2 regions of the Allorhizobium ampelinum S4 genome follow, and region 2 is predicted to be linked to the other one. Evidence: predicted binding sites of a transcription regulator. Region 2 holds the regulator's gene; the other holds the start of a gene.
What was found. Region 2 encodes HrcA, which represses chaperone genes, less so after heat shock. Its sites were predicted from a motif close to GTTAGCACTCNCNNNNNGNGAGTGCTAAC; they were not measured.
Positions count from the first base shown of each region.

Region 1 (3,494 bases), on a different replicon from region 2:
ATAGGTTTTGCCATGGAATCCATTGCCTGCTGAAAGAACTGGCCTGACATGGCAAAGCTGCGCCGCAATTGCAAGAGATTTGCCGGAACATCAGGGTTTTCAGCTCCGTTCCGACGCTGATCACACGGCGTCAAGGTTCCACAGCAATCCAGCCACAGCAGCCAGACCCAGCACAATTACCATGCTGATCTTCAACCGCATCAGCAGAAGCGCCGAGGCTGCAAACAGAAACAGCGACGGGATATCGAGCGAAGCAAGATGCGGCCACCAAAGGCCTGGAGCCCGCTCGCCCGGCCATAAGCTGCTGAACGGAATTCGATCCACTTTCACAAACAGCACATGCAACCCGAACCAGACGGCGAGATTAGCGATCACCCCGACCACGGCAGCGGTAATGGCCGAAAGCGCTCCATCCGCCAACCTATTGCCGCGCAAACGCTCGATCAACGGCGCACCGGCGAAGATGAACACGAAGCTTGGCACAAAGGTCGCCCAGGCCGTCAGCAATGCCCCGGCCATGCCTGAGATCAACGGCATTACACTATCGGCATCACGAAACGCCGCCAGGAAACCGACGAAGGAGAGGACCAGAACTAGGGGTCCCGGTGTGGTTTCGGCCAGCGCCAGCCCATCGACCATCTCGCCGGGGCGTAGCCATTGATAATGCTCCACTGCCACCTGCGCCACATAGGCCAGCACGGCATAGGCGCCACCGAATGTGACCAGCGCCATGCGGGCGAAAAACAGGAAAATCTCGGTGAGCCTCCCGCCGTCATCAAACAGCGCCAGCACGGCCAGCGGCGCCAGCCAGAGGCCAATCCAACCCAGAAACGATAGGGCGATATGCCTCCAGTTTAGCGGTAGTTCTCCTATGGCAGGCTGTGGTTTCGAGACGGGCTGCCCAGAGGCGCGGATCAGCCCGGCCAGAGCCGCCAGCAGGACGACAACAGGAAAAGGCAAGGCCAGACAAAACAGTGCCAGAAAGGCGAAGGCGGCGACAAGCCGGTGAAAGGTCGATTTCAGCGCTCGCCCGCCGATCCGGAGCAGCGCTTGCAGGACAATCGCCAGCACCGCAGCCTTTAACCCGAAAAACAGGCCCGCAACCCAGGCAATATCGTGATAGACCGCATAGGCCGCCGAAAGCCCGATCATCACAGCAAGACCTGGCAGCACAAACAGCAGACCGGCAATCAGCCCGCCCCGAATACCGGCATTCAGCCAGCCGATATAGGTCGCCAGTTGCTGGGCCTCTGGCCCAGGCAGCAGCATGCAATAATTCAACGCATGCATAAAACGCGCTTCGGAGAGCCATCGTTTTTCATCAACGACAATCCTATGCATCAAGGCGATCTGGGCAGTGGGGCCCCCGAATCCAAGAAGACCGATAGACCAGAATGCCGCGCAGAGCGCACCAAGCGGCACAACCGGAACATGGTCTTGCCTTTTTGCCATGTCAGAGCGTTCCGTCATGCGCGCGTCGTCCCATTCAGGCATATATTTTTTGAGCGGCATCCTTGACTCAGTCCGGAACCGTCCTTATCTCAGGCTCGCTAGCACTCGAACTGACTGAGTGCTAACAATATCCATGCGGGGCCGTTTCGGCCCGCGAATGTCATTTGATCGAGGGATTAGACAATGGCAAGCACCAATTTCCGTCCGCTGCACGACCGCGTAGTTGTTAAGCGCGTTGAGTCCGAAGAAAAGACCAAGGGCGGCATTATCATTCCTGACACCGCCAAGGAAAAGCCAGCTGAAGGCGAAATCATCGCTGTTGGCCCAGGCACACGCGATGACAAGGGCGCTCTGGTTGCTCTGGACGTTAAAGTTGGCGACCGCGTTCTGTTCGGCAAGTGGTCTGGCACCGAAGTCAAGCTCGACGGCGTTGACCTGCTGATCATGAAGGAAGCCGACATCATGGGCGTTATCGGCTGATTGAGCCGCATTCCCCTTCTTCCTTTTAACCAATTCACCAATGGGTTAGATACCCGGGAGTTTGAAAATGGCTGCTAAAGAAATCAAGTTTGGCCGCACTGCGCGCGAAAAGATGCTGCACGGCGTTGATATCCTTGCTGACGCTGTAAAGGTAACACTCGGCCCTAAGGGTCGTAACGTTATCATCGACAAGTCCTTCGGCGCTCCGCGCATCACCAAGGACGGTGTATCTGTTGCCAAGGAAATCGAACTGGAAGACAAGTTCGAAAACATGGGCGCCCAGATGGTTCGGGAAGTTGCTTCCAAGACCAACGACATCGCAGGCGACGGCACCACGACGGCTACCGTTCTGGCTCAGGCTATCGTGCGCGAAGGCAACAAGGCTGTTGCTGCCGGCATGAACCCAATGGACCTGAAGCGCGGCATCGATCTGGCTGTTGCTGAAGTTGTCAAGGACCTTCAGGCCAAGGCCAAGAAGATCTCCACTTCTGAAGAAGTTGCTCAGGTTGGTACGATCTCTGCAAACGGTGACACGCAGGTTGGTAAAGACATTGCTGAAGCCATGCAGAAGGTTGGCAACGAAGGTGTTATCACCGTCGAAGAAGCCAAGACCGCTGAAACCGAACTTGAAGTCGTTGAAGGCATGCAGTTCGACCGCGGCTACCTGTCGCCTTACTTCGTCACCAACCCTGAAAAGATGGTTGCTGACCTGGAAGACGCCTACGTTCTGCTGCACGAAAAGAAGCTCTCCAACCTGCAGGCTATGCTGCCTGTTCTGGAAGCTGTTGTGCAGACCGGCAAGCCACTCGTCATCATTGCTGAAGACGTTGAAGGCGAAGCTCTTGCAACGCTGGTTGTCAACAAGCTGCGTGGCGGCCTGAAGATTGCTGCTGTCAAGGCTCCTGGCTTCGGCGATCGCCGCAAGGCTATGCTGGAAGACATTGCTATCCTCACCGGTGGTACTGTTATTTCCGAAGATCTCGGCATCAAGCTCGAAACTGTCACCCTCGACATGCTCGGCCGCGCCAAGAAGATCTCCATCACCAAGGAAAACACCACCATCGTTGATGGCGCTGGTCAGAAGTCCGACATCGAAGGCCGCGTTGCCCAGATCAAGGCTCAGATCGAAGAAACTTCTTCCGATTACGACCGCGAAAAGCTTCAGGAACGTCTGGCCAAGCTCGCTGGCGGCGTTGCCGTGATCCGCGTTGGCGGCTCGACGGAAATCGAAGTTAAGGAACGCAAGGACCGCATCGACGACGCTCTGAACGCAACACGCGCTGCTGTTCAGGAAGGCATCGTTCCTGGCGGCGGTACAGCTCTGCTGCGCTCTTCCACCAAGATCACCGTGAAGGGTGTCAACGACGACCAGGAAGCTGGCATCAACATCGTTCGCCGCGCTTTGCAGTCTCTGGTTCGCCAGATTGCAACAAACGCAGGCGACGAAGCTTCCATCATCGTTGGCAAGATCCTCGACAAGGACAACGACAACTACGGCTACAATGCCCAGACCGGCGAGTTTGGTGACATGATTGCCATGGGTATCGTTGACCCGGTTAAGG
Region 1 covers NC_011988.1:848,117-851,610, forward strand. The annotation lists gene AVI_RS20870 (TIGR01459 family HAD-type hydrolase) at 1-14, opposite strand, end outside; gene chrA (chromate efflux transporter) at 121-1,452, opposite strand; gene groES (co-chaperone GroES) at 1,636-1,932, shown strand; gene groL (chaperonin GroEL) at 2,000-3,494, shown strand, end outside.
Region 1: groES (co-chaperone GroES) is a predicted target of HrcA. The motif match lies at 1,550-1,578, and genes of this name have one in related genera.

Region 2 (3,494 bases):
AGACGAGGATGTGCCGGAGGATTTTGCCCCGACCATCGTGGCCGAAAGCACCAAGAAGGTCAAAACCATGTCCGTTGCCACCGCCGTCATGGCGCTGGATATGACGGATGAGCCCATTGTACTGTTCCGCAGCCCTGGCAAGGACGAGCTGAACATTGTCTATCGCCGCAATGACGGTAATATTGGCTGGATCGATTCCGCCGCAATCAAGGGCTGACACGCCCTCGGAAAGCGGTGGCCGACCACCGCTTTCCTTTTCATGCGTCGGCGGGTATAAGGATTTTTCGAAATGGCCTTGGCAGATTTGCTACAGCAAGATGCGATATTGCCCGTCCTCAGGGTCAATTCCAAAAAACAACTTCTCCAGGAACTGGCTGCCAAAGCCTCAAAACTGATCGGTATTCCCGAACGGGAAATCTTTGACGTTATTTTGCAGCGGGAAAAGCTCGGTTCTACCGGTGTCGGCAATGGCATTGCCATTCCCCATGGCAAGCTGACGAGCATTTCCACCATTCAAGGCGTCTTCGCCCGCCTGGAAACGCCAATCGATTTTGAAGCGCTGGACGAGCAGCCCGTCGATCTGGTCTTCCTGCTGCTGGCACCCGAAGGGGCCGGTGCCGATCATTTGAAAGCCTTGTCGCGCATCGCCCGCGTGCTTCGCGATCAGGACCTGGTTGCCAAGCTGCGCGCCAGCGACAGCGCCACCGCCATCTATACCTTCCTGAACCAGGACCAGGCCTCGAACGCCGCCTGACCGTTTCTATTTACGTAGGTATTACGCAAAAAGCGCCGCGCATCACTGCGCAGCGCTTTTTCTTTTCCAGTAAAAAAGGTCAGGCTTTGATTGTTTTGTTTTCGTTTGTCTTTTCGGGAAAAATGGGCACCAGTTTTCCCTGACAAACTTTAGGCATCGGCAGCTTGCGCCGTCTCTGCCTTGGGGCCACCCTTGGCAACGCCAACCATAGCCGGACGCAGCACCCGGTCGCCAATCGTGTAGCCGGGCTGAACAACCTGCACGACCGTATTGTTGGGCACTTGCGGATTGGGAATTTCGAACATCGCCTGATGGAAATTCGGATCGAATTTCTGGCCTTCCGGCTCGATCTTGCGGACACCATGGCGCTCGAGCGTTGACAACATCGCCCGCTCGGTCATCTCGACACCTTCGATCAATGCCGTCAGACCGGCTTGCGCCTCTTCCTTGGCCTCAGCAGGCACAGCGTCGATGGCGCGGCGCAGATTGTCGGACACGGCCAGCATGTCACGGGCAAAAGCGGTTACCGCATAGGACTTGGCATCCTTGACATCGCGCTCGGTGCGGCGGCGCAGATTGTCCATTTCAGCCGCCAGACGCAGGAAGCGATCACGCAACTCCGCATTTTCAGCCTGCAGGGCAGCTGTCGGGTTATTATCCTGCCCGGCATCCTCAGCGGTCGAATTGGTCTCTTCCTGTACCTGGGGTTCAATCTGCGCGTCTGCGGCAGCGTCAGGTCCGTTTTTAGCTGTTTCGTCGGTCATGACGTTCTCCGAAATACTGTTTCTCGTCCGGCCCCGATATCAGGGTTCGGCGGCAAAAAATCAAGGGTCGAGTGATGATCTCATGTGGTGTTGTAAAGGTCAGTGGCCGCTGCGGGTCATCTTGGCCATCACCTGGGCGGTATAATCCACCATCGGCACGATACGGGAATAGTTGAGGCGGGTCGGACCAATCACGCCGACGGCCCCGACAATGCGGTCGTCGCCGTCGCGGTAGGGCGCGACGATCAGTGACGACCCGGAGAGCGAAAACAGCTTGTTCTCCGAACCAATGAAAATTCTGACACCAGGCCCGCTTTCGGCCAGGTTGAGAATCTCGATCAGGCTTTCCTTACGCTCCAGATCATCAAACAGCAGCCGCAGCCGGTCCACATCCTCGACGCCGGCCAGACCTTCCAGCAGATTGGCGCGGCCACGCACGATCAACCGGGTCGGTTTGTCGCCCTCGCCGCCGGACCAGACCGCCAGCCCACGCTGCACGAGATCCTGGGAGAGAACATCCAGCTCGCTGGCCACCTGATCCTTCAACTGGACCAGTTGGCCGCGCACTTCATGCAGCGTCTGGCCGGACAGATGCGCATTGAGGAAATTGGCCGCCTCGGTCAATTGCGAGGCTGTGATGCCCGCCGGGAGTTCGATGATCCGGTTTTCGACCTGGTTAAACTCACCGACCAGCACTGCCAGCGCCTTGGTCGGCTCCAGTCGGATGAATTCGACGTGTTTCAGCACCGGATCGGATTTCGCCGCCACCACCAGGCCCGCACCACGTGACAGGCCAGACAGCATACGACTGGCTTCGTTGTAGAGCGTTTCCATCGGCTGGTCTTCCGAGGAGCGCATCTGCCGCTCTATCGAGCCGCGATCTTGCTCCGACAAGCGACCGACCTGCATGAAAGCATCGACGAAGAACCTCAACCCCGTCTGAGTCGGCAAGCGCCCGGCGCTGATATGGGGGGAGTAGATCAGGCCCAGCTCTTCCAGGTCGCTCATCACATTGCGCACTGAGGCGGGCGACAGCGACATCGGCAGAATACGCGACAGATTGCGCGATCCAAGCGGTTCACCGGATTCCAGATAGGTCTCGACGATTCGACGAAAGATCTCCCTGGATCGCTCATCCAGTGCCATTGACACATCGCCTGCGGTAATTGGGTTTTTCCCCATTTCGCTCATGTTTGCTGCTGCACCTATCCTTAATATAGCTGCTGATTGACCAATCACAACGGCTTTTGGTGAGGAAGCGCCGGTTTGAGCGGACCATACCGGCTTTTCCTTTGCAAAACCGTCAAACCACTCGTAGAAGGCAGCCAGGACGCCAAGCAGGACTGGAAATGCCCCGGACAGATTTCCGGGCCAGATCTGCCCAGAACGGCCCAGACGGGCATTGAAACGAAAATAAGCGGACAGAGGTTGGTGTGCCAGCCAGTGACTGCTCGACCGAGGAGACGGAAATGCGACCTTCAGGCAGAAAAACCGACCAGATGCGCAAGATATCGTTCGAGCGCAATTTTTCCAAACACGCCGAAGGCTCTTGTCTCGTCAAGTTTGGCGATACCCATGTCCTGTGCACGGCAAGCCTTGAAGACCGCACCCCGCCCTGGCTGCGCAACACCGGCAAGGGCTGGGTGACGGCGGAATACGGCATGTTGCCGCGCGCCACCGGCGAGCGGATAAAACGTGAAGCGTCCTCCGGCAAGCAGAGCGGCCGTACCCAGGAAATCCAGCGGCTGATCGGCCGTTCACTGCGCGCCGTGGTCGATCTGGAAGCCCTGGGCGAACGGCAGATCTCGCTTGATTGCGACGTGATCCAGGCCGATGGCGGCACCCGCACAGCCTCGATTACCGGCGCATGGATTGCCTTGCACGATTGCCTGAAATGGATGGAATCGCGCAATATCATCAAGGTGGACCGGGTGCTGAAGGACCATGTCGCGGCGATTTCCTGCGGTATTTTCGCC
Region 2 covers NC_011989.1:342,105-345,598, reverse strand. The annotation lists gene hpf (ribosome hibernation-promoting factor, HPF/YfiA family) at 1-217, shown strand, start outside; gene ptsN (PTS IIA-like nitrogen regulatory protein PtsN) at 290-754, shown strand; gene grpE (nucleotide exchange factor GrpE) at 904-1,518, opposite strand; gene hrcA (heat-inducible transcriptional repressor HrcA) at 1,618-2,700, opposite strand; gene rph (ribonuclease PH) at 2,988-3,494, shown strand, end outside.